One region of the Halomonas sp. AOP27-A1-41 genome, then DNA from elsewhere that is predicted to be linked to it. Evidence: predicted binding sites of a transcription regulator. Region 1 holds the regulator's gene; each other region holds the start of a gene.

Region 1 (9,749 bases):
GGCCTCCAGGCCACGGATGTGCAGATCAACAGGCCGAGAACCGATGGCACACCCGCCGGGCAGCGACACATCTGCTTCACCGAAGTGGGCAAGCAAGGGGCCTAGCACCAGAATGGAGGCACGCATTTTCTTCACTAACTCATAAGGAGCGTGACAGTGCGTGACTTGAGAGCCATCCAACTGAATAGTGAGCCGTTCACCCATGACAGGTTCAACGCCCATACGGCCCAACAACTCAAGCGTCGTGGTAATATCCTGAAGATGTGGCAGGTTGCCGACAACCACCGGGCCATCGGCCAAAAGGGTGGCACATAAGATAGGCAGAGCCGCGTTTTTGGCGCCGCTTACCCAGACCTCACCATCCACCGACCCATTGCCGGTAATAATTAACTTATCCATGCAGGCGCCGTTATTGAGCGTTTTCCGACGCAGTGGACCACTGCGCCGGAGTGAACGTTTTAATACTGATGGCGTGTAAAGCGCCCGAGGCAATTTCATCACTTAATGCGGCGTAAACCAGCTGTTGGCGCTTAACCGGAGAGAGGCCTTCAAAGGCGTCACCCACCGCAATCACCTGAAAATTACAGCCTTCGCCCTGGATATGAAAGTCACATCCGTCGATACGGGATTCAAGCAGTGCTTTTACCTCATTGGGTTGCATGAGACAGGAAACTCCTTCAGGTCGATGTGAATAGTACTAATAAGGCAACATAATAAAGAAAAGCGACACGCTTGGCGATGCCAAGGGTGCCTCCCCCTAACGGGCGAGGGTTGGCGGATGAATAAGGGATTCAATTTCTGAAAGAAGCGCTAAGCGTTCAAGGGGCGCTGAAAGGGTCACCGCATTGACGGTAATGCTGCGCGACTGGCAGGTACGCATCCATTCAAACAGCACGCTTATAACCGCACTACTGGCTTTATGGACGCCATTAAAATCAAACGTAACATCACGTTGCTCTGTCGCCTGGAGCCATTTTTTACCCGCGGCGGCAAGCTCTGCCGCCGCGTCCATGCCAACATCGCCCGTAACGCACAATGTATTTTGCGAAGCCTCGAGGCTTAGCTGGGGCAGTGACAGTAAACGTGTCACGCATCGCCCCCCTGCTCCAGCTCGTCGACACCAATTTCAGGTGCCCAGCCACGAATAACCGCATCATAATCACGATTGTTTTCACGCATTGCTTGGTCAAACTGGTTGCGGAACGTCAGGCCCAGGTTAATACCGTTAACAATCACGTTCACTACGCGCCATTCACCGTCAGACAGGCGCAGGCTATAGCTCACCGGATAGACCTGTCCGTTATTGGCCACCACTTCCATATCGACACTTGCCTGGTCTTCGTAACGCTGACCGCGCTGATTATTCAACACCCGCAGCTCACGATAATCGAACGTTACCAAGCCACGTGCATACGTATCAATCAAGGTCTGGCGAAACACGTTTGCAAAGCGACTGCGCTGCTCCGGGGTCGCGTTACGAAAGTAGCTTCCCATCACGCTGGCACCGATATAGCGAAAGTCCGCCACGCCTTCAAGGCTAGTGTCGACCAACGCTTCAAGCTCACCCATATGATTGGCGTAATACTCCCTCTTGCCCTCGATCTCTCCCATCAGAGCATTGACGTTTTCCCGAACCATCGCTTCAGGCGACTGGGTTTGCGCATGCGCCTGAAGCGGTAAGACCAGTACCAACATCATGAACGCAAAAAGCCAGCGCATCGGCGTCAGTGTCGTGTTTCGCATTACATTCACCTCTACTAATAGAATGTTTAATTACTCGCCATATTGGATACAAATTGCTGGATTAGTTCTTCAAGCACCAGCGCAGACTGGGTGTCACGAATGGTATCGCCATCTTCAAGCACTTCAGGGGCGCCACCCACGCTTAAGCCAATATACTGCTCGCCCAACAGGCCGGAGGTTAAAATGGCGGCTGTTGTGTCTTCGGAGAGCTGCCCTTCCAAGTCCTTATCCAGGCGTAGCGTGACCCGAGCGTCAAACCAGTCGGTATCTAAATCAATCGACTCCACGCGCCCAACGGTCACGCCCGCCATGGTGACTCTAGAGCGCGGCTTTAATCCGCCAATATTGGAGAAATTGGCGTCAAGGTGAAACGTTTCAGAAGAGCTAGCAAGGCTTAAACCACTGACGCGCAGGCCCAGAAAAATCAGCCCAACAATCCCCGCCAGCATAAATAGACCCACGCCAAATTCCATTGTTTTACTGCGTTTCATGAAACCACTCCACCTATTAAAGGCCGCCGAACATTACGGCGGTTAATACAAAATCAAGCCCCAATACTGCAAGCGATGAATAAACGACGGTGCGCGTTGTGGCCCGCGAAATCCCTTCAGACGTCGGCATTAAGTCATAGCCTTGAAACACCGCGATCCAGGTAACAACGACGGCAAAGACAAGACTCTTGATGATGCCGTTACCTACATCGCCGATAAACGATACGCTGGCCTGCATGTTGCTCCAGTAAGAGCCTTCAAAAACGCCAAGCCACTCCACACCGACCAGGTAGCCACCCCAAATACCCACGACGCTAAAGCCAACCGTTAGAATGGGCAGCGAAACGAACCCAGCCCAGAGCCTGGGCGCAATAATTCTACGCAGTGGGTCTACGCCAATCATTTCCATACTGGTTAGCTGCTCGGTAGCTTTCATTAAGCCAATCTCAGCGGTGAGTGCCGACCCTGCCCGCCCGGCGAACAGCAGCGCAGCGACAACCGGCGCCAATTCCCGCAGCAAGGAAAGCGCAACCATTTGCCCTAACGCCTGCTCCGCGCCAAAGTCGACCAAAATAGTGTAGCCCTGCAGCGCCAGCACCATGCCAATAAAAAGTCCCGATACGATCACAATCGCCAGCGAGAGCACGCCCACAAAATGCATTTGACGCAGCCAGAGGCTCCACCCTTCACGAGACGGCACGCCGACCGCTGACTGGCCAAGAAATAGCCCGGCACGGCCCAGCGCTTCCATTACATCGCACCCTTTACGCCCCAAACGGGCGATATAGCCGATGCCTTGTTCAAATTTCGACTGCATTACCCTGCCCTTGTCGCGGTAACGGGGCCAAGAATATCGCTGTACAGCGTCTCGGCGGGATAGTGAAATGGCACCGGACCGTCTGGCTCGCCATGCACGAACTGGCTAACGCGTGGGTCCTGATTGGCATTCAGCGTTTGCGGTGTACCCTCAGCGACGACCTGACCATCAGCGAGAAGATAGAGATAATCGGCGATGCTTAGTGTCTCTTTAATATCGTGAGAAACCACCACCGAGGTAAGCGCTAGTGCCTGGTTAAGCCGTTTAATCAACTGCACCAGCACGCCCATGGAAATAGGATCCTGCCCGACAAAAGGCTCATCATACAAAATGAGCTCCGGGTCTAACGCTATTGCCCGAGCCAGCGCCACGCGCCTGGCCATACCGCCCGAAAGTTCTGCAGGCGTTAGATGACGAGCCCCGCGCAGCCCCACCGCTTGAAGCTTTAGCAATACCAGATCTCGAATCATGGCATCGGGCAGGTCGGTATGGACGCGCAAGGGAAACGCGACGTTCTCGAACACATCCAGGTCAGAAAACAGAGCGCCGCTTTGAAACAGCATGCCCATACGTTTACGCAATGCAAACAGCGCTTTTCGCGACAGCCGATGAACGTCCTGGCCATCGACGATAATACGTCCACGATCCGGCGTTAGCTGACCACCAATGAGTTTTAGCAAGGTTGTCTTGCCGGTACCGCTAGGCCCCATAATGGCGGTGACGTTACCCTGAGGAATAATCATGCTGATTCCACGAAAGATCTCATGGCTCCCACGTGAAAAATGCACGTCTTCAATTTCGATGAAGGGAACGTCTGTCATGGGTTCGTTGACTCCCATTGTTACTTAATAGTAGCGGGTGCGTTTATCGGTTGGATATTCTACCGTTTAAAAACAGCGTTTTCTAAATATTCTCGAACATCAAGCTTGGCTTCAATGGCACTTATGGCAAGACGTGCGTTCCAACCCACCCTAAAAACCCGTTAAAGCGCTATGCTTATAGATGCCCACAAAATGGTATTCTTGTCAGTTAATCGCACTACGTTTGCACTGTATTTCTATTAAAACGAGATGTTCATGCCCCAGCCCTCACCCACTGTTAGCCCGTTGCGTGAAAGCGCCCTACGCACGCTGCAAATAGAACAAGCCGCCATTGGCGGTCTTCAAGGCAAGCTTGATGAAAGCTTCGACCGTGCATGTGAATTGATGCTGGCGTGTCAGGGCCGGGTCGTCGTGACGGGAATGGGCAAGTCTGGCCATATAGCAGGAAAGTTGGCCGCCACGCTTGCCAGCACCGGCACACCTGCTTTTTTTGTTCACCCAGGTGAAGCTAGCCACGGCGACCTGGGGATGATTACGCGCAACGACGTGGTCCTGGCACTTTCAAACTCCGGAGAAACCGCCGAAGTGACGGCGCTACTGCCTCTGTTAAAACGGCTAGGCACACCGTTAATTAGTATGACAGGCCGCCCTGGCTCAACACTTGCCAAACATGCGGATGCTCACCTGAACAGCGGTGTTGAACGCGAAGCGTGCCCTCTGGACTTGGCCCCCACAAGTTCCACGACGGCCGCCCTTGCCCTGGGCGACGCGCTTGCCGTTGCGCTACTTGAAGCACGCGGATTTACCGCTGATGATTTTGCCTTATCGCATCCCGGTGGCAGTCTGGGAAAACGACTGCTATTGCGCGTTAAAGACCTTATGCATAGCGGCGCACGCTTGCCGCAGATAGCACTAGGCAGCCCGCTGCGTGATGCGCTCTTGGAGATTACCCGCCAAGGGTTGGGATTTACCTGCGTTGTCGACAGCGAAGGGCGACTTGCAGGTGTTTATACCGATGGCGACTTACGCCGCACCCTCGACCAGTTTCATGATCTGCGTAAAGTAACTGTGGACGATGTAATGACCCGACCCGGCAAACGCATTGGCCCCGACCTACTGGCCGCCGAAGCGGTGCGCATCATGGAAGATAGCCGTATTACTGCGCTAGCGGTCGTCGATGACGAACAGCGCCCCATCGGGGCGCTCCATATGCACGACTTGCTTGCCAGCGGCGTTATCTAACCACTTTACCCAACAGTTTACTGACAAGGAGTCTCTATGGCCCTCCCCACTGCGCTACTTGACCAGCTTCGCCATGTGCGACTACTTGCCCTCGATGTTGACGGTGTGCTCACCGATGGACGGCTATACTTTCAAGCCGATGGTATCGAGATCAAAGCCTTCCATACACAAGACGGCCATGGCTTAAAGTTGCTTAAACGTGTGGGCATTCATGTGGCGTTAATTACAGGACGCGACTCCCCCATGGTGAGCCAGCGTGCTGCGGCGCTGGGAATTAACCTTGTCCATCAGGGCTGCGAAGATAAGCTCACTACTTTGAAAGCGCTGTGCGAGCGCCTCAATCTGAACCTAAGTCAGGTGGCTTACTGCGGCGATGACTTGCCTGATCTTGCGCCTATCAAACGCGCAGGCGTTGGCATTACGGTACCCAACGCACCCGATTACATGCATACCCACGCTGACTGGATTACCGACCGCTTGGGTGGTCACGGCGCCGTACGTGAAATTTGCGATACATTGCTTGAAGCGCAGGGCCACTGGAGTACTGTTCTTGAGTCGTATTTGAATGGTCGCGTGTAATGTTTCAAAGAACCAAGAAACGCGTCGGGTTAGCGGCCCTGGTGGTCGCTTTAGGGGGGCTGCTGGTATGGCTGGACCCACGCGGCCCGGAAGACCGGCCCGTTGACGAAGAAGCGCAGGCTGAAGAGCCTAGCCACGTGCTGGAAAATGCCGAGATCACGCTGTTTGGTGAAACAGGGCATATCCAGCAGTCGCTGTCCGCGCCTTTATTGGTTTACATACCACAAAGCACCCAGGCCGAAGTCACTCAACCCGAAGCGACGCTGTTTGATAGTGATAACCGAGAGTGGCTCGCTCACGCCAACGAAGGCGTTCTGAACACGGCCACCCAAGCGCTAACACTGTCTGGTGATGCACAGCTTCTGGCGCCTACAGAAGGCTGGCAGCTTGATACTGAGTTATTACATTATGATGGGGTAGCGCGTCATGCCTGGAGCGAGGCGCCCGCCGTGTTTCAGCAGCCACCTCAACAAATGAGCGCATCACGTATGGATGTTTGGCTTGATGATAGCCAGGTCCGACTAACCGATAACGTCCGCGGCCATCACCCCCCCGCAACACAAAATCCTTAGGAGTCGCTATGAACGCTTTTATTCGCACCGCGCTTTTCGCCCTTGCGGTGCCGCTATCGGCAGCGGCCCAGACAAGCCAAGCTCCCATTGAAGTAGAAGCCGACCAGCTAGACCTTGATCAGCGTGCAGGCACTGCCGTTTATTCAGGCGATGTCAATATTCGCCAAGGCAATATGCAGCTACGTGGGGATCGCGTTGAAATTATCCGTAACGACGCGGGTGAGCTTTCTCGCGCTATTGCCACCGGAGAGCGCGCCTATCTACGCAATCAACTCGATGATCAGGACACTCCGATGGAAGGATGGGCACGACGCGTGGTTTATCACGTAGCAGAGCGGCGTGTAGAGCTTATTGACCAGGCCGAACTGACCCAGGCGGGTGATCAGTTTACCGGTGGCCGCCTGGAATACTTCATTGACCGCGAAGTGGTGCAGGCACGCTCCGATGCAAACGGTAGCGAGCCGCAGCGTATTCGCATGACGCTTCAGCCAGCGCAATAGGAGCCAACCATGTCTATTGCGGAAGCACCGCCCATAAAAACCCTTTACGCCAATCACTTGGCAAAAAGCTATAAGCGCCGCCGCGTGGTTAAAGACATTAGCCTGGAGATTGCTCAAGGCAGCGTGGTAGGCCTGCTTGGCCCTAACGGCGCGGGCAAAACCACATCGTTTTATATGATTGTGGGCCTGGTGAAGTCTGATGCGGGTACGGTGCGTATCGACGAGCAAGACTTAACCCGCGTTCCCATGCACGAACGCGCGATGGCCGGCATTGGCTATCTACCCCAGGAAGCGTCTATTTTTCGCAAGCTATCGGTTGCGGATAATATTATGGCGATTCTGGAAACCCGCAAAGATCTGGACAGGGCAGGACGAGAGCAGCGGCTTGAGGCCCTGCTTGACGACTTTCATATTACCCACATCCGTGACAGCTTGGGCATGAGCCTTTCCGGCGGCGAGCGGCGACGCGTCGAAATTGCCCGCTCCTTGGCCACAGAGCCCGCGTTTATCTTGCTGGATGAGCCATTTGCAGGTGTCGACCCCATCTCGGTTGGTGAAATCAAGAGCATTATTCGCGCCTTAAAACAGCGCCACATTGGCGTGCTAATTACTGACCATAACGTCCGAGAAACACTGGATATTTGCGATATCGCCTATATTGTCGGTGACGGCCACATCATTGCTGGCGGCAGCCCTCAGACTATCCTTGATAACCAAAAAGTGAGGGAAGTTTACCTGGGTGCTGATTTTCGCTTATGAATTTAATTTCACCGCTAAACAGTGATCTGCAGTAAAAATTTTATCAGTGGCATGCTTATTGCACTTGCACAACAACATGACTCGCACTAGGGTGAAGCTTTCCGATTAACGAGTGGTTCTCAGATGGTCATGAAAGCTTCTCTCCAATTGCGTATCGGTACGCAGCTGACCATGACACCTCAGCTGCAGCAAGCGATTGCACTGCTACAGCTATCGACATTGGATCTACGTCAGGAAATTCAGCAGGCACTGGATGCCAACCCAATGCTGGAGCAGGAAGACGAGTTCGGCGAGCAGGCGACCGTCGAAACACCCGACGAGGAGTGGTCAGAAAGCATTCCCGAGGAACTGTCTGTCGATAGCGACTGGTCTGACACTTACCAGGACATGGGTAGCTCTGGCAGCGAAGGCCCTGATTTTGAACGCCAGGCCGCGGAACAAAGCCTGCATGGACATCTCCTTTGGCAGCTGGCGATGACCGATTTTACGGCTCGTGAGCAGCTAATCGCCGAAAGCCTGATTGATGCACTGGATGCCAATGGCTACCTGACGCAGCCGCTCAACGATATCCGCGATGGGTTACGTGCTCAAAGCATCGAAGGTCTCAGCCAGCGAGAGTTGGAAACCACTCTGATGCGCTTACAGCAGTTCGAGCCAACGGGCGTCTTCGCCCGTGACTTGCGCGAATGTTTGATGCTTCAGCTTGCAACGCTCCCCGACGACACGCCCCTACTGGTTCCCGCGCGCCGATTGGTTCGCCAGTTTCTTGAAGCGCTGGGCAAAAATGACATGCGCCTATTAAAGCGCCGCCTAAGCCTGGACGATGAGCAGCTAGACGATGTGATCGGTCTGATCCGAAGCCTGGACCCACGCCCAGGCAGCGCTTATGGCGTCACCGACGATAGCTATATCACGCCCGACCTGGTCGTACGTCATGATCATGAAGGCTGGCACCTGGAGCTAAACCCTGAAGCCCTGCCCCGGCTGCGTATCCAGCCCGACTACGCCAGTTTAATCAAGCGTGCAGACAAGAGTCAGGATAACCAGTTTTTAAAAGAGCACTTGCAAGAAGCGCGCTGGCTAATCAAAAGCCTGTCCAGCCGCAACGACACGCTTCTACGCGTAGGGCGCGAGATTATCACTCGCCAAATCGGTTTTTTAGAGCACGGTGAAGAAGCGATGAAGCCGTTGATTCTTGCCGATATTGCCGAGGCGGTTGAGATGCACGAATCAACCATTTCTCGGGTCACCACACAAAAATATATCCATACCCCACGGGGTGTCTTCGAACTTAAGTACTTTTTCTCAAGCCAAATTAGCGGGCAAGATGGCGCAGACAGCCACTCAAGCACCGCGATTCGCGCCCGGCTTAAAAAGTTGATTCAAGATGAGCCTCCCGGCAAACCTCTTTCGGACAGTCGTTTGGTGACATTACTGGGAGATGGCGGCATCACAGTGGCACGCCGTACGGTGGCGAAATATCGTGAGTCGCTGGGCATTCCCTCATCAAGTGAACGTCGTCGTTTGCGTTAGTCGTTACAAGAGAAATGGCAAAACTCGCGACAGGGGCTTTGCAACACCGTAAAAAGGGTTACAATCGAAATTCAGTCCGATGGATAAGGAGCACGTCAATGCAAGTAAATATCACGGGTCATCATGTAGAACTGACTGACGCCTTGCGTGACTACGTTAATGAAAAACTTGAACGCATCGAACGTCATTACGACCACATCACCACGGTACAAGTCACCTTATCTATTGAGAAGGAGCGCCAACATGCCGCGTGCACCCTTCATGCGGCAGGCGCCGACTTACATGCCGACGCCGAAGATGTCGATATGTATGCCGCTATTGACGCCTTAGCAGACAAAATTGATCGTCAACTCGTTAAGCACAAGGAAAAAGCACAAGCTCGCGCCCAAGGCGCTGGCGTGCGTTAATTCAATGACGTTGGAAACCATCCTCCCCCCGGAGCGCGTACTTTACGACGTGCCCGGGGGCAGCAAAAAGCGGGTGCTGGAGTTTTTCAGCACCTTTATCGCTCAAAATACACCCAGTCTGGATAGCCAGGAAGTTTTCAGCCGACTGATCGGCCGGGAACGTCTTGGCAGCACGGGGATCGGTAACGGCGTCGCCATCCCCCATGCGCGCAGCCCACATTGCGTTACGCCTATTGCGGGTTTTTTAAAATTATCAGAACCTATTGATTTTGATGCTATTGATGG
Region 2 (9,749 bases), on a different contig from region 1:
CACTTCCGAGGCCACTGGGGCGGCGTCGTAATCGCGGGCCACGACGCCCAACATGGATTGGTCGTGGCTGCCAGAGTAGACCACTTCGTAATCTTCGTCAGGTGTTATACCCAGTTCAGGCAGTAGTGCCCGAGGCGCCAGATTGCCTGAATTGGAAGTGGGTGATGTATGGGCAACCCGTTTACCTTTCAGGTCTTCCAGTTCATGGATGTCGGAGTCTGCGTGGGTAAAAAGCTGTAGAGTATAGCCAAACTGGCCGCTATCTGAGCCCATTAATGCAAAGGGAACTGCGCCTGCCAGGTTGACTGCAAAGGGCGTGGGGCCGGTAGAAAAGCCCGCAATATGCAGTCGCCCGCTGCGCATTGCCTCCACCTGAGCCGCGTTGGATTGAACGGCGAAGAAGCGCACATCGCGGCCGGTCACCTCTGACAGGTGGTCGATAAAGGGCTGCCATATATCGGAATAGATGGCTGGATCTTCCACCGGGGTATAGGCAAAGATAAGCGTGTCGGGATTTAGCCATTGCGCCTCATCGGCGGGACGGTCCGCGACCATATCGGAGTTTTCGTCACAGTAAAGCGCATCAAGGTCGCCGCGTTCGCATTCGGCGTAGGCATGACTGGAAAGCAGTGCCAAGAGCGTAGTTGTGGTCAGTAGGGCAAGCGGACGCTTGCAAAACGTCATGGAAGTCATAAGGGGCCTCATTCATGAATTATTCTTGTGTTCTTGAAGTTGCTCAGCAGGCTAATGATGTTCTTTTATATACTTTGTGCCATGATCAAAAGGCGTCAAGTGTTTCGAAAATGTACATTTAGCCATCAAAATATTTATTTTTCGAAAATCGACACTCTCAATCTAGGGTTTGTTACAAAGTTATGTCAAACACTTTTCTTGCCGCCTCCTACCATTGGCGTAATCGTTACCTGTTGATGCGTCATGGTCATAGCCAGGCAAACCAGCAAGCGTTGATTATCAGTAGTCCCGGGCGGGGTGTTGAAGCGTTTGGACTCTCCACTATCGGCGAGCAGCAACTGGCGAGCGCGGTGCATGCATGGGCCTGGCCGGTGCCAACGCAGGTGGTGCATTCTGATTTTTTGCGCACCACCCAAACGGCTGCCCGCGTGGCCGAGGCCTTTAAGCTTACGATGACGCCCGACAAGCGCCTTAGAGAGCGCTCCTTCGGTGAGTGGGAGGGCGGCTCGGACGAGCGTTATCCGGATGTGTGGGCGCTGGATGCCCAGAATGCCGACCATACTACGCACCAGGTAGAGGCGGTGAGCGCGGTGGCTGCGCGCATGATGACAGTAATAGAGGAGCGGGAGCAACAATGCGAGGGAGAAACCATCCTGGTCGTTAGTCACGGCGACCCGCTACAAATACTGCTGACCGCCTTGCAAGACAGGCCACTCACCCAACACCGTGAGCAGCCAGCTCTGTTACCGGCCAGCATTACCCAAGTGGGCGCGCCTTAGGTCGCGCCTCCCCCGTATACCTTAGTGCCCCAGAATCTGGCTCAGGAACAGCTGGGTCCGCTCGGACTGCGGGTTGTTGAAGAACGGCTCCGGCGCGTTTTCTTCAATGATCTGCCCCTGGTCCATGAAGATCACCCGGTCGGCGACGGTTTTGGCAAAGCCCATCTCGTGGGTCACGCAGAGCATGGTCATGCCCTCTTCGGCAAGCTCGACCATGACGTCCAGCACCTCTTTGATCATCTCCGGATCGAGTGCTGAGGTAGGCTCATCAAATAGCATCACATCCGGGTGCATGCACAGCGAGCGGGCAATCGCCACGCGCTGTTGCTGGCCGCCGGAGAGTTGGCCGGGATACTTTTGGGCCTGCTCGGCGATGCGAACGCGCTCCAGGTAGCGCATGGCCTGCTCTTCGGCTTCTCGGCGCGGCTTCTTCTGCACCCACATGGGGGCGATGCAGCAGTTCTCCAGCACCGTGAGGTGGGGGAACAGGTTGAAGTGCTGAAACACCATACCCACGCTGCGGCGTATCTGCTCAATACGTTTTACGTCTTGGGTCAGCGGCACCCCGCCAACCACGATATCGCCCTGCTGGTGCTCTTCCAGGTGATTAATGCAGCGAATCAGCGTTGATTTACCCGAACCGGACGGGCCACAGATAACGATCCGCTCGCCGCGTTTTACTTCGAAATCTATATCGCGCAGTACGTGAAAGTCGCCATACCACTTGTTAACGCCGCGCATTTCGACCATTAGGTCAGACGTGCTTTTAGACATGCTGTTGCCAGAGAGGTTGGTGGCTGCTTGTGTCATGATTAAATCCTGCTCAAATTCTTGAAAAAGCGGCGTTAGCGCTTGTGGCCGGTGTTCAACTTGCGTTCCAGATACTGGCTATAGCGCGACATGCTGAAACAGAAAATCCAGAATACAAACGCGGCAAACACGTAGCCTTCCAGCGAAAAGCCCAGCCAGTTGGAGTCGGAAAGCGCCGCCTGCACGATCCCCAGCAGGTCAAACAGCCCAATGATCATGACCAGCGTGGTGTCTTTAAATAGCGAGATAAACGTATTCACGATGCCTGGAATCATCATCTTCAGCGCTTGGGGCAGAACGATCAGGCCCATGCGCTTCCAGTAGGTCATGCCCAGTGCCGCGGCGGCCTCCTCCTGGCCCTTGGGGATCGCCTGAAGACCGCCACGAATGACCTCGGCCATGTAGGCACTTTGAAACAGCGTTAGGCCAATCAGCGCCCGTACCAGGCGGTCAACGCTAATACCAGAGGGCAGAAACAGCGGCAGCATTACCGAGGCCATGAACAGCACGGTAATCAGCGGCACGCCACGCCAGAACTCGATGAAGATGACGCAGAAGCTCTTCACGATGGGCATGTTAGAGCGCCGCCCCAGAGCCAGCACGATGCCAATGGGGAGAGCCCCTATCATGCCCACCGACGCTAGGAGTAGGGTCAGCATCAAACCGCCCCAGCGGTGGGTAGGTACGCGTGGCAGGTCAAAGTAGCCGCCGTGAAGCAGTACGTAGGCCGCGATGGGAAAGCCTACCAAGGCAAACACGGCCACCCAGCGCTTGAGCGGCAGGCGCGGAATGGCAAGCCAGGCGATCAGGGTAAAAAAGCCGCCAAACACAATATTGGCTCGCCAGATTTCCTCTCGCGGATAAAGTCCGTAGATAAACTGCGTAAAGCGCGCATTAACGAACACCCAGCAGGCGCCCTCTCGCGAACAGTCATCCCGGGTGGTGCCTACCCAGTCGGCGTTGATGAACGCCCACTGAATGGTCGGCACCAAAAGCAGGTACAGAACGTACAGCCCCACCAGCGTAAATAGCGTATTGAGTGGGCTGCTGAACAGGTTGGTGCGCAGCCAGGCTACGGGCCCCAGGGTATTGCTGGGGGCAGGCCGCTGGTCAATCATTGTTTGGTTATGAATCATAAAGCTATCCTCACCGGCGCCTAGCGCTCAACCAACGCTACGCGGGCGTTGAACCAGTTCATGAACATGGAAACCAGCAGGCTGATCGTCAGGTACACCGCCATGGTCATGGCGATCACCTCAATGGCCTGCCCCGTCTGATTCAGCGTGGTGCCCGCAAACACGGATACCAGGTCGGGATAGCCGATGGCCGTGGCAAGCGAGGAGTTCTTGATCAGGTTCAGGTACTGGCTGGTAAGGGGCGGAATAATGACCCTCAGCGCCTGCGGAATGACCACCAAGCGCAACACCAGGTTACGCGGCAGGCTCAGGGCTTGGGCGGCTTCGGTCTGGCCGTGGGAAATGGCCTGGATGCCCGAGCGGACAATTTCAGCAATGAACGCAGCGGTATAGATAGAAAGCGCCAGCCACAGCGCCAGAAATTCCGGAATCACGGTAAAGCCACCGCGGAAGTTAAAGCCGCGCAGTTCCGGAATATCCCAGGTGATCGGTACGCCGGTGGCGACCGTAATCAGCAGCGGCAGCCCCAGAATCAGCGCAAGCGATATCCACCCGGCTGGGATGCGTTTACCGGTTGCCTCTTGGCGACGCTTGTTCCACACACACAGCGCAATACTGGCGATAACCGCGACGATAAAGGTCGCTGGAATCATCCCGAAGCCTGACTCAAAAAGCGGCTCAGGCAGATACAGACCGCGCACGTTAAGAAAAACAACCTCGCCAAACGAGAGGCTGTCCCTTGCACTGGGTAGCGTGCGCAGCACGGCGAAGTACCAGAAAAAAATCTGTAGCAGTAACGGGATATTGCGGAAAGTTTCGATATAGGCGGTGGCCAGGCGTGCCAGTAGCCAGTTGGGCGACAGGCGAGCAATGCCGACAATAAAGCCAATCAGCGTCGCGGCCACCACACCCAAGGCGCCGACCAATAGCGTATTGAGCAAGCCCACCAAAAAGGTGCGGCCGTAGGTATCCTGAGAGGAGTAGTCGATCAGGCTTTGTACGATACCAAAGCCTGCGGTGTTATTTAAAAAGCCAAAACCGGTGGTGATACCCCGGGCGGATAGGTTGTCCTGAGTATTGCCGACGATATACAGCAAAAATACGACAACGGCTGCCGTTAAAAGCAGCTGAAAAACAAGTGCGCGTTTGGCACGGTCTCGCCAAAACGGTGGCTTGTGGCCAGCGGGGCGAGTGTTGGGTCTTACGGACATGGGTGGCGTCTCCGCTACACGGAAGGTCAATCAAATGGCCCGTCGGCACTCATCTGCTAAGCGCGACGGGCCGGGTCAAGCGAGATGCTTAGCGAATCGGCGGAGCGTACTGGAAACCACCCTGGTTCCATAGCGCGTTGGCACCGCGTTCAATCTCAAGCGGTGAGTCCATGCCAACGTTGCGCTCAAAGCTTTCGGCATAGTTACCGACCTGGCTAATAATGTTGTAAGCCCAATCCGCATCAAGCCCCATGCCTTCACCGTAGTTACCGTCCTGGCCAAGCAGGCGGGCGATGTCGGGGTTTTCGGAGCTGGTCATTTCCTCTACGTTTTCACTGGTCACGCCGTACTCTTCAGCATTGAGCATGGCAAACAGTGACCATTTCACGATGTTGAACCAGGTGTCATCGCCCTGGCGAACTACCGGGCCCAGCGGCTCCTTGGAAATGATATCGGGCAGAATGACGGCGCCATCCGGATCATCTAACTGAATGCGCAGCGCCGCCAACTGAGAAGTATCCGAGGTTAGAACGTCACAGCGGCCAGCCTGGAAGCCGCCCACGGTCTGCTCTGAGGTATCAAACACGATAGGATCAAATTCCATATCGTTGGCGCGGAAGTAATCGGCCACGTTAAGTTCGGTGGTGGTGCCCGTTTGGATACAGATCGCCGCACCGTCCAGCTCATCAGCACCGCCGATGCCCAGGTCACGGCTAACCATAAAGCCGATACCGTCATAGAAGTTGACGCCTGCGAAGTTCAGACCCAGCGTGGTATCGCGGGTGGTGGTCCAGGTCGTGTTACGAGAAAGCAAATCGACTTCGCCAGACTGCAGCGCAGTGAAACGCTCAACGGCATTGAGAGAGATGTAATTGACGGCATCTGCATCACCCAGCACGGCAGCGGCGACCGCACGGCAAACATCGACATCCAGCCCTTGCCAGTTGCCATCACCATCGGGTGCCGAAAAGCCTGGCAAACCGTCGCTGACGCCACACTGCACGGCTCCACGTTCAATGGTTTCTTCAAGTGTTGCTGCGTTAGCGTTAGTGGCGCCTGTCAGTGTGATGGCGCCTGCAGAGGCCAGTAATACCCAGTGTTTCTTGTTCAACATGGTAATTCCCTTCCTCAATTAATATTGTTATGCATGCGAAGGCATGACATATAAAGCTAGCAAGGAAGATGCCAATGTGGGTACAACGCCAAATTCAGCGCTTTTCAACGCAAAATGATTCTGCTTCTACGAAAGTTTAGGTGCAAAAAAATAGAAACGGTTGCCGCATGCGCTGTTTTGGTGCGACAACCGATGGTTGATGGCAGAGTGCTGACCGGTAAGCCCTAGCGAATGGGCGGGGCGTACTGAATGCCGCCATCGCGCCACAGAGCATTTAAACCACGGGTAATATTGAAGTTAGAGTCCACGCCCACGTTGCGATCATACATTTCGGCGTAGTTGCCCACCTGTTTGACGATTTGGTAAGCCCAGTCGTCATTAAGTCCCATGCCTTCACCAAAACTGCCGTCCTGGCCCAGCAGGCGGGCAATATCTGGATTATCGGAATCCGCGTGTTCATCAATATTGGTGCTTGAGACACCCAGTTCTTCAGCGTTGAGCATGGCAAACAGCGACCATTTTACGATATTGAACCACTGGTCATCGCCCTGGCGTACGGCGGGGCCAAGCGGTTCCTTGGAAATAATCTCGGGCAGCACTACCGCCATGTCGGGGTTGGCAAGCTGCATGCGTTGGGCATACAACTGAGAAGCATCGGAGCTTAAGACGTCGCAGCGCCCGGCTTCAAAACCGGCAATCGACTGTTCGGGAGAATCAAACACCACTGCGTCATAGTGCATGTCGTTAACACGGAAATAGTCTGAAAGGTTCAGCTCGCTGGTCGTGCCTGACTGCGTGCACACCGCCGCGCCGTCCAGGTCTTCGGCACTTTGCACGCCCAGGTCGCTTGCGACCATGAATGCTTGGCCATCGTAATAGCTCACCCCGGTAAAGTGCATACCTTGGGTGGTATCGCGGCTAGAGGTCCAGGTCGTCGTGCGGGAGAGCAGATCCACTTCGCCGGATTGCAGGGCGGTAAAACGCTCCACCGAATCGAGCGGTACGAAATCAACCTTGCTGGCATCGCCTAATGCCGCCGCGGCAATCGCGCGGCAGACATCGGTATCCAGGCCGCGATACGTATCGTTATCGTCCAGTGAGGAGAAGCCGGGCTGGGCGGCGTTCACCCCGCAGCGTACGCTATCGCGGGATTGAACGGTTTCTAACGTGGTGCCCAAGGCAACCGTCGGGGCCAGGGCGCACGCGCCAATGCTTATCCATTTAAGGGTTTTCATTGTTGGTTCCTTAACGTGGTGACACAAAAAAGGCCGAGCAGTGCCCGGCCTCATCGCTTACTGGCGTGCTATTCAAATAAACGTCAGCCGAACGCTTTACGCATGAACGGTGGCAGCGCCAGGGCGCCCCGGTGGGCATCCACTGTGTAGTACTGTAGCGGCATTTTGTGGCTAGCGGCAGCCTCTTCGCGGAAGGTTTCCACGTTGGTGCCTTTACCGGCAAGCGTCACACTCCACCAGCCGGAAGGATAAACCGGCTGGGGGAAGGGCAGTGTGGCGACACTGGCAAAGCCCGCTTCGCGCATGTCATGGCGCAGCTCACGAATAATCGAGCCGCTGTGATAAAGCGGTGATTCGCTCTGCTGTACCATCACGCCATCGGCTTTCAGAATGCGGTGGCAGCGCTTAAGGAAGTCAGTCTTGAACAACCCTTCGGCGGGGCCGACCGGATCGGTAGAGTCGATAATCAGCACGTCGATGCTTTCATCGGCAGCGTCATCCACCCACTTCACACCATCAGCGAACAGCAGCTCAGCACGCGGGTCGTCGTTGGCTTCCACCAGCGCCGGGAAGAAACGCTCTGCGGCCTTGGTGACTTCTTCATCGATATCGATCTGGGTGACTTTTTCAACGCCCGGGTGGCGCAGCACTTCTTTCAGTGTGCCGCAGTCGCCGCCGCCGATAATCACCACGCGCTTGGGCGCCGGATGAGTAAACAGTGCCGGGTGGGCGATCATTTCGTGATACAGGAAGTTGTCACGGTCGGTGAGCATCACGCAGCCGTCCAGCACCATCAGGTTGCCGTAGGTCTCGGTAGCGTACACTTCCAGGTGCTGGTACTCACTCTGCACATCCAACAGCTTTTCAGAGATCTTCAGCGAGAAGGCGCTGCCGTGGCTATCAAACACTTCGGTGAACCACTGGTCGCCGCGTAATTCGCTCATCAATTGGCTCCTGGTTGTGATGGGGTGGATTGGGCCGGAATGCCTTGGTGATACTGCGGGCTTAACTCGTGCAGCGCTTCCATAAAGGCGGTGACGTTATCCGGATTGGTAAACTGGCTGATGCCGTGGCCCAGGTTGAACACGTGGCCCGGCCCGTGACCGTAGCTTTCCAGCACGCGGGCGACTTCGGCACGAATCGCCGACGGGCGTGCAAACAGCACGTTAGGGTCGAGGTTGCCCTGAAGCGCAACCTTGTGGCCCACACGGGCACGGGCGCTGGAGAGCTCGGTCGACCAGTCGATACCCAGTGCATCAGCACCAGCGCAGGCGATGTCTTCAAGCCACTGGCCGCCGTTTTTGGTGAACAGAATCACCGGTACGCGGCGCCCGTCGTGCTCGCGGATCAGCCCGGAAACAATTTGCTCCATATAGCGTAGCGAGAACTCCAGGTACGCGGGGGTGGAAAGCGCTCCGCCCCAGGTATCGAAGATCTGCACCGCCTGGGCGCCTGCGCGAATCTGCGCGTTCAGGTAATCGGTCACCGACTGGGCCAGGGTATCCAGCAGTTGATGCATGGTGTCTGGCGTATCGTAAAGCATGGTTTTCAGGTGACGGAAGTCTTTGCTGGAACCGCCCTCCACCATGTAGGTTGCCAGCGTCCAAGGGCTTCCCGAAAAGCCGATCAGCGGCATGCGCCCGTTCAGCTCACGGCGAATGGTCGATACCGCACGCATGACGTAGTCCAGGTCGCGCTCGGCGTTGGGCACGCTTAGCGCCGCCACTTCTTCCGGGGTGCGCACGGTTTTGCGAAACTTGGGACCTTCACCGGTTTCAAAATAGAGCCCCAGACCCATGGCATCGGGGATCGTCAAAATATCTGAAAACAGAATCGCCGCATCCAGCGGGTAACGCTCCAGCGGCTGGAGCGTTACTTCGCAGGCCAGGTCCTGGTTGCGGCACAGGTCCATAAAACTGCCCGCATCGGCGCGGCGCTCACGATACTCAGGCAGATAGCGGCCTGCCTGACGCATCATCCATACCGGCGTGCGGTCAACGGGCTGGCGCGCCAGGGCGCGGAGAAAACGATCATTTTGCAACGGTGTGGAAGTCATAAACACGTGCCCTTGGGGAATTTACCTGTAGTGTATTTTAAAGGGTATACAAACCAGTGCTGATACTTTACTTGAAACATGATTGAAAAGGCGCTTGGCTCGGGTCTCTAAAGCTTAAGGCAGAGGTGAGAGTGTACTTGAGAACGCCCAACTAAGCGGCATGGCGACGTGTAAAACGTGCCCAAACCTATCCGCTACGCAGAGGCCGGTGTGGCACGAAGCTACGGCTCTTCCTTCGCAGAAAAGGGATAAACCTCGGTCGTTGTCTTGCTCTTGTTCTCGTTTGCGCTAATGGTTGGGCGGCGGTCACGAGCACGCAGGTCACGATAAACAGCGGTGCGCATCAGCAGCATGGCCACCACCGGCGCAGTGAGCATCACAAAGGCAGTGATTAATAGCTCATGAATGACCAGTCGTGACTGTAGCACCGAGAAGTAGATCATGGAGGCAATCAGAATGGAGCCGGTGCCTAGGGTGATCGTAATGGCGGGGCCGTGAATGCGCTGGAAGAAGTGCGGCAGCCTAACAAGGCCCAATGCACCGATCAGTACAATCGCGCTTCCAAGTAGCAATAGCAGGGTAATGGGCAGGCTGGCCCATAGCGGCAGTGACTCCAGCTGTGGGTTCATTCAATTACCTCGCCACGCATAAGAAATTTGGTAAGCGCGATGGTTGATACAAAGCCCGTCAGGGCAATCAGCATCGCGGCCTCAAA
Region 3 (9,749 bases), on a different contig from region 1:
GCGGTGGATGGTGATATTCGGATGTTCAGCCACCAGCAGCGTTCTTACCCGCTCCAGCACTTTGTGGATGTTCACCGGCGCGTGCTTAACAATGCGATTCGGGCCAAGCATCGAATCCACCAGATCACGCAAGCGGTCAACCTCCTCCACGATGATATGGGTAAACTCACGCAATTCAGGCTTATCCAGGTCACGCTCTAATAGCTGAGCCGCCCCGCGGATGCCGCCCAGCGGATTTTTCACTTCATGGGCCAAGCCCCGGGCCAGCACTTTGATGGTTTCCTGGCGCGTGGTGAGCGCTTCCTCGCGGGAAATTTGCATCAAGCGGTCACGAGGTTCTACTTCCAGCAGAAGCTCGTCTTCCGACAGGGGCGTCACGGTGTAATCTACGGTCAGCGCTTCACCGTTAACCGGGGTAATGCGCGCCTCGCGCTGGGTGTAGGGATGAAAGGCATCCCGCGCCTTGGCCAACACCTGATCAATACTTTCATCCCCGCCCAGCAGGGTATCCAGGCGGCTCCCCTGCACACGGCTAAAGCTTACTGCCAACAGCGCTTCGGCGGCAGGGTTCATCCAGCGTACGCGGAGCTCACCGTCCAGCAGCAGCACTGCCATGGAGAGATGTTCTAGTAAACGCTGATACATGACGTGTCCTGAATATCGCTGATAAAAACGTTCAATGCTTAAGAGAAACTGCAAAAAGCGCGCCAGGCCTTGATTCAACGAGCGTTAAGCGCACAGCCTGCCATGGTCGATCCATCACATGCACCATCTTAGTGCATGGAGCACCGTTAAGGCGCGCCCCTTTCACTGGTTAAGTGCAATAAAAAACCCCGCCGAAGCGGGGTTTCAAAGCTATCGCGTTACACCGCTATTAGCAGCTGTAGTACATATCAAACTCGATGGGGTGCGTGGTCATGCGAATACGCTCCACTTCTTCCATCTTGAGTTCGATGTAGGCATCAATCATATCGTCGGTGAACACGCCACCTTCGGTCAGGAACGCACGGTCAGCGTCGAGCGCTTCCAGAGCCTGGTCCAGGCTGTTGGCAACGGTCGGTACCAACTTGCCTTCTTCTGGCGGCAGGTCGTACAGGTTCTTGTCCATGGCATCGCCAGGATGAATCTTGTTCTTGATGCCGTCGATACCTGCCATTAGCAGGGCAGCAAACGACAGGTACGGGTTAGCGGTCGGGTCAGGGAAGCGGGTTTCAACGCGCTTGCCTTTGGGGCTGACCGTATAGGGAATCCGGATAGAGGCGGAACGGTTACGGGCGCTGTAAGCCAGCATAACCGGCGCTTCAAACCCCGGCACCAAACGCTTGTACGAGTTGGTAGAGGCGTTGGTGAAGGCGTTCAGAGCGCGTGCGTGCTTGATCACACCGCCGATGTAATACAGCGCCATTTCCGACAGGCCTGCGTATTCATCACCGGCAAACTGGTTCTGACCATCTTTCCAGAACGACTGGTGAATATGCATACCAGAACCGTTGTCGCCAACCAGCGGCTTGGGCATGAAGGTCGCGGTTTTGCCGTACGCGTGGGCCACGTTGTGGATCACGTACTTCATTTCCTGAACTTCGTCCGCCTTCTTCACCAGCGTATTGAATTTAACGCCGATCTCGTTCTGCCCCGCATTCGCCACTTCGTGGTGGTGAACTTCAACGGTCTGACCAATCGCTTCCAGGGTGTTACACATAGCGCCACGGATATCGTGGAAGCTGTCGACCGGAGGAACCGGGAAGTAACCGCCTTTAACGCGCGGACGGTGCCCCAGGTTGCCGCCCTCTACCTGATTACTGGTCGCCCAGGCGCCCTCGTCGGAAGAAATCTTGTACATGGAACCCTGAATATCAGACTTCCAATGTACTTCGTCAAAAATAAAGAACTCAGGCTCCGGACCGAAGAAAGCAGTATCGCCCAGGCCGGTGGACTCCAGGTACGCCTCAGCGCGCTTAGCAATAGAACGCGGGTCACGGTCATAGCCCTGCATCGTGGCTGGCTCAATGATATCGCAACGCAAAATCAGAGTAGCGTCTTCGGTGAAGGGGTCGAGGAAAGCAGTGCCATCTTCCGGGCGCAGGATCATGTCGGATTCGTTAATGCCTTTCCAGCCCTCGATTGAGGAGCCATCGAACATTTGACCATTTTCGAAGAACTCTTCGTCTACATCGCGGGCAGGCACGGTAACGTGCTGCTCTTTACCACGAGTATCGGTGAAACGCAGGTCCACCCACTTAACATCATGTTCTTCAATTAGCGCGAGAGTCTTGGCTGACATTGTGCCTCCGATATGGGCGTGGCTTAAAGCATGTAACAGTAAGCTATCGATAAAAGTGTTATTAGACAAACCCCGTCATTCAATAAAGTACGTGCCTGACAGGCCTATCCTTTTTGTTCGCTTAACATTTGCCTGAAATTGAATCACACATCGCCTAGCGATCATTTCAAACCGGCTATTGTTGTAGCACGCCGAGAGGCATCTGCCTACGGTGGCTAGCCGCTGACAAATATAATGCAGAGAACATGCCAATCCTGCACCAACATGACCGAAACAATTACTAACCTGTTGTTTTAAGGCATATAAAAGCTGCGTCTGCATGCCTCTCTATGACGCATAAGTATTTCCCGAGGCTTTTAAACACACACGGACCTGTTTTTTTGACCCAAAATAGATCAAACACAAGCATAACCGCACCTAATTGGTGCATGAAAGACATAGAGCGCCCCTCTCGGCTTCCAACCCACCGCACAGCGCGTCAACGCCCTACACTTTTAGCCGCTTGCCAAACATCATGGCCCCGGCTTTTGTGGTGTTCGCCATTTTACTGAGCAGGATAGAGCCCGTGGCGCCCGTCACTATCAGCAGCAGCACGTAAACCGTTATAGGCAACGCCAACGGCATCACCAACGCATCGGTAATGGCAAAAAACATGGGGTGCGCCAGGTAAATACCAAACGAATACTGGTTGATATAGCGCACCCAGCGAGGCGCTGTGATGTCTTTTAAATAACGCATCGCTACAAGCGTTGAGAGCATGAACAGCGGTATCACCCACACTTCCTTGGATGAGAACTGCAGCCACCCCGCCACGCTGGCCGCGACCAGCAGGCAAACCAACACGACCAACCACAAAGGCCACGACAGGTACTGCATCCATAAAGGCCGCAGCGGTACCTGGGCTCCACTATCAAAGGGGTAGTAACGCACCAGCACCAGGGCCAGAAAGAACAGATATATCCAGCCCAGAGGTGCCACCCAGAGCAGATACCCCGGCAGCGCCACACCCAACCAATATGCCACTCCCCAGTACGCCATACTCACCCAACAGCTCACCCACAGCCACGGCACCGGGTTAAAGCGCCACAGCTGCCAGCGGGTAAACAGCCAATACGCGATATAAAACTGCATGGCGATAATCAAGAAATAACCGTGCCACCCGGCGAAAACAAAGTACTCCAGCGCATTGGCGACAAAGCCTACCGGCTCCCCTGCCACATACAGCCGAACCCACTCGGCCGTCGAGTAGATAAAGCCATATACCAGATAAGGCAGCATGACGTACTTTACCCGTTGGGCCAAAAAGCCAGGCGGCACTGCCTTGTCATAGCGCATGGCAAACACAAACACTGAAATGAACAAAAAGATCGGCGTGCCCAATACCAGCGGCAGGCGCATCAGGTCGGTGGCCAGGTTATCCACACGCTGATTAACGTGGTCCAGCAAATGAAATAAAAACACGGCCACGCAGCCGTACGCACGCAACCAGTAAATTTCCTCTATCCTTTTATGCATACCTGCTCCGTGTATGCCTGACATTCGCCTGCGCTGAACAGTCTCGGCGGGTACGGTGTACGACGCTATAACCCTGCGATAATTCCCGGAGGCTGTTTGTCACTCCTCTCATTTTCAAGTGTATTTCATGGGTTGTTACGTTCCTTGTTGACCAGCCTGACAGCCCTGGCGGGCCTATGGAGCCTGTTTAACACCGCCGTTGCTGGCGAGGTGCACTACGCCACCTTTGACTCGCCCACGCTGGGCCACGCCTACCCTTACACCGTGTATCTACCCGACCATTATGACGCCACTGCCGCCGAGCCTTACCCAGTGGTTTATCTGCTCCATGGCTCTTTTGGCAACGAACGAGACTGGCTAGCCAAGGGCAACCTTGCCCAAACCGCTGATCGTTTGATTCGCGCTGGGCACATTCCGCCTGCCGTATTCATCATGCCCGGTAGTCGCAGCTGGTGGGTAGACGGCCATAATGAGGCCGCCCGTAGCGCCTTTTTTAACGACTTGATGCCGCATGTTGAAAACCAGTACCGAGTGGGCGCCACGCGAGCGCTTCGCGGTGTAGGCGGACTATCCGCCGGAGGGTTTGGCGCGCTTAATTTTGCCCTGGAAAAGCCCGAGATGTTTGCCGCTGCCGCAGCGCTAAGCCCGGCAAGCTATCTTCCGTATCCGCCGAGCAACTCCTCAGCACATCGTCATCCCGCGTTTTTGGATGAACAAGGCCATTTTGATACGGCTTTATGGGACCAGCTCAACTACCCCGCTTACCTTGAAGCGTATCGCATTAACGTAACGCCCCGGCCCAGCGCAGAAGAGAGCGACATCCCGATCGTGCCACTTTACATTAGCGCAGGGCGCAGCGATGTGTACGACGCCGAGTTTCACGCCCGTAAGCTACGCCAAGCCATGGAACGCATTCAACCTAATGATGTACGCTTGGACCTCTACCCCGGCGGGCACACCTGGCGCGTTTGGCGTGCCAGCCTACCTGCGGCCTTAACCTTTATGTTTCAGCATATTGGCAAAGGTCCCATTAACCCATAACTAGCAAAACTAATAAAAACCAAACTACACTTGTGTTTTTCGGCCCACTTACAAGGAAACCACGATGCATCGACATATCGAATGGGAAGACCCCGGCAAAGACAGCGTATCCAAACTGTTTGCTAACGACCACCATGAACACGCCCGCATTGGCACCGGCGATATTTTATCCGCTCGCTACCAAGGCCACATCGTTCACGTAAAAGTGGAAGCCTACCGAGAAGAAGACGCCGTGAGTATTGGCAGCGTTGCCGCCATCATGGACACCAAAGGCCACCATCTTAAAGGCCTTCCTGATCTCAACATCGGTGACATTGTCCGGCTCCCCGATGACAAGCGCGCCTTTGAACACTGGGACAAGGATAAATAAGCAGTTTCAACACCGTTATTTCAAAGAGCCTCCATTGAGGCTCTTTTGCTTAAAGCTGAACGCTAGCGTTAATCCCAAGACAGCGCTACAACCTCGCCAACTTTCAAGTATTAACCCATTCAAGCAGCGCGGCAGTAACCGTTAGCGCACCCGCGATGGAGGGATGGTCATCTAAATACCCCAACTCATTATCGCTCGCGCAGGGATCAACTTTTCCATTATCGCTCATATCGACCACTGACGGTTCATCCCCGCCTGTGCGGGAATCGCCTTTAAGCGCCATTGACCTTAGTCATACTTAACGTCAGGCTTCCGCGAAAATCCCCTTCCAGTACATGCTACGCTTAATGCCATCCTCCTTTGACGACAGGACTTTCCCGATGCGTTTACACTCTCTTTTAGGCGTACTACTGTGCGTTGTGGCACTGCCAGCCTTGGCGCAAACAACCGATGAATGGGCGGGTTACGACGACGTATTTGAGCGCGGTGCGCGGCAGGCCAATGTGTGGGAGTGGGGTTGGACAGGTATTTATGGCGCAAGCCTTGTGGTGGATGCTTACCAGGCCAGCGAAGCAAGCGACCGCGATGACCGTTTTGATGCGTGGATCGGTGTGGTGAAATCAGCCTTGGCGCTTGGCGGGGTGTTGCTGGATAGCCAGCCACACCAGGCGGCGTTGGCGCAGTACGAGCGTTTAAAAGCCCGTGGCGAGCTAAGCGGTGTGCAAGCGCTGGGGTTGGAACTTGCCCAGGCCGAGCGGGCACGCCGTGGCTGGGGTGAGCGAGTGAACTCACTGGTGATCAACAGCATTGCGGGCGGTATTATTGCGGCCGATGGCCGCGAGCGCGACGGGGCGATGAACTTTGCCATGGGCATGCTGGTCAATGAACTTCAGATTTGGACCCAGCCCAACCAGGCGTCTTCCGCTATTAACCGCTTTCAGCCCGCCCGCGTTTCGCTTGGCCCAGTGACGATGGACGGCGAGTATGCGCTGCTGGTCTCTCCCCAGCAGATTAGCGCTACATGGCGTTACTAAAACGCCCTGTGGATAAGTTACTTTGGGATGAGTGAGTAACCGCGTTTGTCATTGTCACGACGCAGTAAGCACGTAAAATATTCAGCAATTTTTTTGGCTTCGCCAATTGTTATGTTATAACTTATTCTATTATTAAGAGGGTACTCTGTGAGTCATCGCACGCACCGCCATAACCGGGAGGGGCCTTGCCACTTCTCTTTAATGTCATTGTCGGCCACGAAACGGCTGCTACTGGTGACGATACCGCTTGTGGCGCTGTGGGCGCTGGTGGTGTGGGCTGGTGGGTGGCCTAAATGAGTCAGCGCACAACATCACGCTTACAGCTTAAGAATTTGCACTTGGTCCAAGGGCATCGCACCGTGCTTGAGCATGTGGATGGCGATATCAGGCCGGGGGCTATTACGGCGTTAGTGGGTGCCAATGGGGCCGGTAAAAGCACTCTGATCCAGGCCATTATGGGCGAACTTCGCCCGGCAGGCGGCAACGTAATATGCAGCGTTCCTTCTGAACGCCGTGCCTGGCTGCCCCAGCAGTTGGCGCTGGACTTAACCTTTCCCATGAGCGTGGAGGAGTTGGTCATGACCGGCAGTTGGCCAAGCCATGGGGCACTAAAAGGCTACTGTGCGGCGCACTACCGTAAAGGTCGCGACATCATGGCGCGCTTGGGTATTTCGCACTTGGCTCACCGCCCGTTAGGCGAGCTTTCCGGTGGCCAGCGCCAGCGGGCCTTGATTGGGCGTACGTTAATGCAGGAAGCCGAGCTGCTACTGCTGGATGAGCCTTTTGCCAACGTGGACAGCGACACGGTCGATATTTTAATCCGTATCCTGCGCCAGATGGCCGATGACGGTACGACGATTATTATTGTTCTGCACGATATGGACCATTTACGCCGCTTGGCCGATGAAATATTGATGTTAAACGGCGGCCATGCCCGCTGGGTGGCACCCAGTGAACTACATCATCAGCCACTGCCCGCCCAGGCAGTACCTTTTACACTGGGGGAGCACCATGCTGGAACTGCTTAATACGTGGCTGATTGCGCCGTTTGATTACGGCTTTATGCGCCGCGCGGTGGTCGGCGGGTTAGCGCTGTCCATTGCGGCCCCGCCCTTGGGCGTTTTTCTGGTGCTACGCGGCATGAGTCTGATCGGCGATGCCTTGGCGCACGCCATTATGCCGGGCGTGGCTATCGGCTTTCTACTGGCCGGGTTCTCGCTGCCCATTATGAGTATTGGCGGCGTATTGTGCGGGTTAATGGTGGCGCTACTTGCCGGGGCAGTATCGAAGATAGGCGGCCAGCGTGAAGATGCGGCCATGGCGAGCTTTTTTATTATCTCTCTAGCGGCGGGGGTCATGCTGATCTCGATGGGGGGCAGCAGCGTTGACTTAACCCACGTTCTGTTTGGGTCGATTTTGGCCGTTAACGCCACCGCATTACTACTGATTGCAGGCATCAGCACGCTGATTCTGGTGACCCTGGCGATCATCTTCCGCGCGCTGGTGGTGGAGTGTTTGGACCCGCTTTTTTTACGCGGCCAAAACCGCCGCAACGGCTGGGTGCATAGCGTGTTTTTAGCCTTGCTGGTGCTCAACATGACGGCGGGCTTTCAAACGCTGGGCACGATGATGGCGGTAGGTTTAATGATGCTGCCCGCCACCGCCGCGCGTTTTTGGAGCAGGCGCCTTGAGGGGCTAATGGCGATTGCCGTCGTGATTGCCATGGTCGCCAGTACCGGTGGCTTGCTGCTCTCTTTTCATCTGGATATTCCTTCGGGGCCGAGCATTATTCTGCTGGCCGGCGTGGGCTATCTTTTCTCGGCGATGTTTGGGCGCTACCACAGTCTGGCTGCCCGGCTAAGGCGTAAAACAGCCCCGCTCAGTGCTGAGGCATCTACGTAACATCATTCAACAGGAGTCGGTATGTCTTTACGGTTATCTTCGCGCTTATTGGTTGGCGTATCCGCCATGTTGGCACTGCCCGCGGCCATCGCAGCAGACCGCGTTCAGGTGGTGACAAGCTTCTCCATCCTGGCCGATATGGTCGAGAACGTGGGCGGTGAGCACGTTGAAGTAACATCACTGGTGGGGCCTGACGGTGATTCGCACGTCTACTCCCCTCGCCCAGGCGATGCACGCGCACTGACAGAAGCGGATCTTGTGGTGTTCAATGGCCTACTGTTCGAAGGCTGGATGGAGCGGCTCATTGAATCCAGCGGCTACAACGGCGCATTGATAACGGCCACTGATGGCATTAACAAGCTCGACTACCATGGTCATGGGCATGACCACGATCATGACCATAATCACGACCACGACCATGATCACGGACACGACCATGCGCATGGTGAATTTGATCCTCATGCCTGGCAGGATATGGCCCAAGCGCGGATTTACGTTGCCAATATTCGTGACGGGTTGATTGAGGCCGATGAAACTAACGCCGATGAGTACCAGGCTAACGCCGATAATTACCTGGCCAGCATGGCAGAAGTCGATGCTGAAATTCGTGAGCTCATCAGCGAGATCCCGGCCTCAACCAGCGTGATTACTGGCCACGACTCCTTTGGCTACTTCTCGAATGCTTACGGCGTTAACTTTTTGGCTCCTACCGGCTTATCGACCGAAGTAGAACCCAGCGGCGCCAGCATGGCCGAGCTGGTGGATGTGATCAACGATCAAAACGTACAAGCCCTGTTCCATGAAAACATGACCAATCCTGCCGTCATTCAGCAGCTTTCTGAAGAGACGAGCCTGCCGATTGCCGGAACGCTGTATGCCGATGCGCTCTCTTCCGAGGGCGAAGCGAGCACCTACCTTGGCATGATGCGCCACAATGCGGTAGTGCTGCACGAAGCACTGGCCCAGCCGGGCCATGATGACCATGCGCATGACGGCCACGACCATGCACATGACGATCATGACCACGGTCATGATCACAGCGAGCATAGCCATAGCCACTAGGCATTGGTTGCCATGGTCAGCCACTCTCTAAAACAGGCCATGGCCTGGGTTTCTGGCCGCGATTGTAAGCGCGTCAGCCAGTACCCGCCTAAACTCACCGCGGTGCTGAACGGTTGTACCAAAGCACCGCTGGTGAGCGGGCGTGAGAACATTGAAGGCGGCGCCAGGGCAATGCCTACACCCTGCTGTGCGGCTTCTATCATGGCAATAGAAGAGTCAAACACGATACTTCTTGGCACAGAAACACTGCCTGATAACCCCGCCGCCAGTAGCCACTGCGTCCACTCATCGGTGCGATAAGAGCGTAGCCATGTTTCACCCACGACATCGGCCGGCGTCTTTAGCCGGGTGGCGATGTCAGGCGTGCACATGACCGACAGCGAGGCTGGCAACAAAGGCTGGGCCGCAATACCGTGCCAGGCGCCTGTTCCAAAACGAATAGCAAAGTCGAACCCTTCCGCGGCCATATCCGTACGGTTGTTATGGGTCGAAAGGCGCAGATCAATAAACGGATAGCGCTCCTGAAAGTCAGCAAGCCTGGGCA

What was found. Region 1 encodes sigma-54, which starts transcription at its own class of promoters, with help from an activator protein. Its sites were predicted from a motif close to TGGCACNNNNNTTGCTNT; they were not measured.
Region 2: the regulator sigma-54 is predicted to act here: its motif matches at 5,800-5,817, upstream of ACT3TC_RS09155 (amino acid ABC transporter substrate-binding protein).
Region 3: the regulator sigma-54 is predicted to act here: its motif matches at 2,515-2,532, upstream of glnA (glutamate--ammonia ligase).

The regions. Positions count from the first base shown of each region.
Region 1 covers NZ_JBQSXT010000001.1:300,465-310,213, reverse strand. The annotation lists gene murA (UDP-N-acetylglucosamine 1-carboxyvinyltransferase) at 1-399, opposite strand, end outside; gene ACT3TC_RS01340 (BolA family protein) at 410-661, opposite strand; gene ACT3TC_RS01335 (STAS domain-containing protein) at 758-1,090, opposite strand; gene ACT3TC_RS01330 (MlaC/ttg2D family ABC transporter substrate-binding protein) at 1,087-1,743, opposite strand; gene mlaD (outer membrane lipid asymmetry maintenance protein MlaD) at 1,770-2,234, opposite strand; gene mlaE (lipid asymmetry maintenance ABC transporter permease subunit MlaE) at 2,251-3,051, opposite strand; gene ACT3TC_RS01315 (ABC transporter ATP-binding protein) at 3,051-3,872, opposite strand; gene ACT3TC_RS01310 (KpsF/GutQ family sugar-phosphate isomerase) at 4,128-5,114, shown strand; gene ACT3TC_RS01305 (KdsC family phosphatase) at 5,151-5,693, shown strand; gene lptC (LPS export ABC transporter periplasmic protein LptC) at 5,693-6,265, shown strand; gene lptA (lipopolysaccharide transport periplasmic protein LptA) at 6,274-6,765, shown strand; gene lptB (LPS export ABC transporter ATP-binding protein) at 6,775-7,524, shown strand; gene ACT3TC_RS01285 (RNA polymerase factor sigma-54) at 7,648-9,057, shown strand; gene hpf (ribosome hibernation-promoting factor, HPF/YfiA family) at 9,156-9,464, shown strand; gene ACT3TC_RS01275 (PTS sugar transporter subunit IIA) at 9,469-9,749, shown strand, end outside.
Region 2 covers NZ_JBQSXT010000011.1:43,607-53,355, forward strand. The annotation lists gene phnD (phosphate/phosphite/phosphonate ABC transporter substrate-binding protein) at 1-693, opposite strand, end outside; gene ACT3TC_RS09135 (histidine phosphatase family protein) at 876-1,472, shown strand; gene ACT3TC_RS09140 (amino acid ABC transporter ATP-binding protein) at 1,494-2,222, opposite strand; gene ACT3TC_RS09145 (amino acid ABC transporter permease) at 2,318-3,418, opposite strand; gene ACT3TC_RS09150 (amino acid ABC transporter permease) at 3,439-4,629, opposite strand; gene ACT3TC_RS09155 (amino acid ABC transporter substrate-binding protein) at 4,718-5,743, opposite strand; gene ACT3TC_RS09160 (amino acid ABC transporter substrate-binding protein) at 5,968-6,978, opposite strand; gene speE (polyamine aminopropyltransferase) at 7,062-7,922, opposite strand; gene hemE (uroporphyrinogen decarboxylase) at 7,922-9,034, opposite strand; gene mnhG (monovalent cation/H(+) antiporter subunit G) at 9,256-9,663, opposite strand; gene ACT3TC_RS09180 (K+/H+ antiporter subunit F) at 9,660-9,749, opposite strand, start outside.
Region 3 covers NZ_JBQSXT010000005.1:70,333-80,081, reverse strand. The annotation lists gene glnL (nitrogen regulation protein NR(II)) at 1-645, opposite strand, end outside; gene glnA (glutamate--ammonia ligase) at 875-2,281, opposite strand; gene ACT3TC_RS05395 (acyltransferase family protein) at 2,768-3,796, opposite strand; gene ACT3TC_RS05390 (alpha/beta hydrolase) at 3,962-4,837, shown strand; gene ACT3TC_RS05385 (hypothetical protein) at 4,902-5,207, shown strand; gene ACT3TC_RS05380 (hypothetical protein) at 5,311-5,490, opposite strand; gene ACT3TC_RS05375 (hypothetical protein) at 5,588-6,241, shown strand; gene ACT3TC_RS05370 (metal ABC transporter ATP-binding protein) at 6,535-7,269, shown strand; gene ACT3TC_RS05365 (metal ABC transporter permease) at 7,253-8,143, shown strand; gene ACT3TC_RS05360 (metal ABC transporter substrate-binding protein) at 8,165-9,205, shown strand; gene ACT3TC_RS05355 (LysR family transcriptional regulator) at 9,202-9,749, opposite strand, start outside.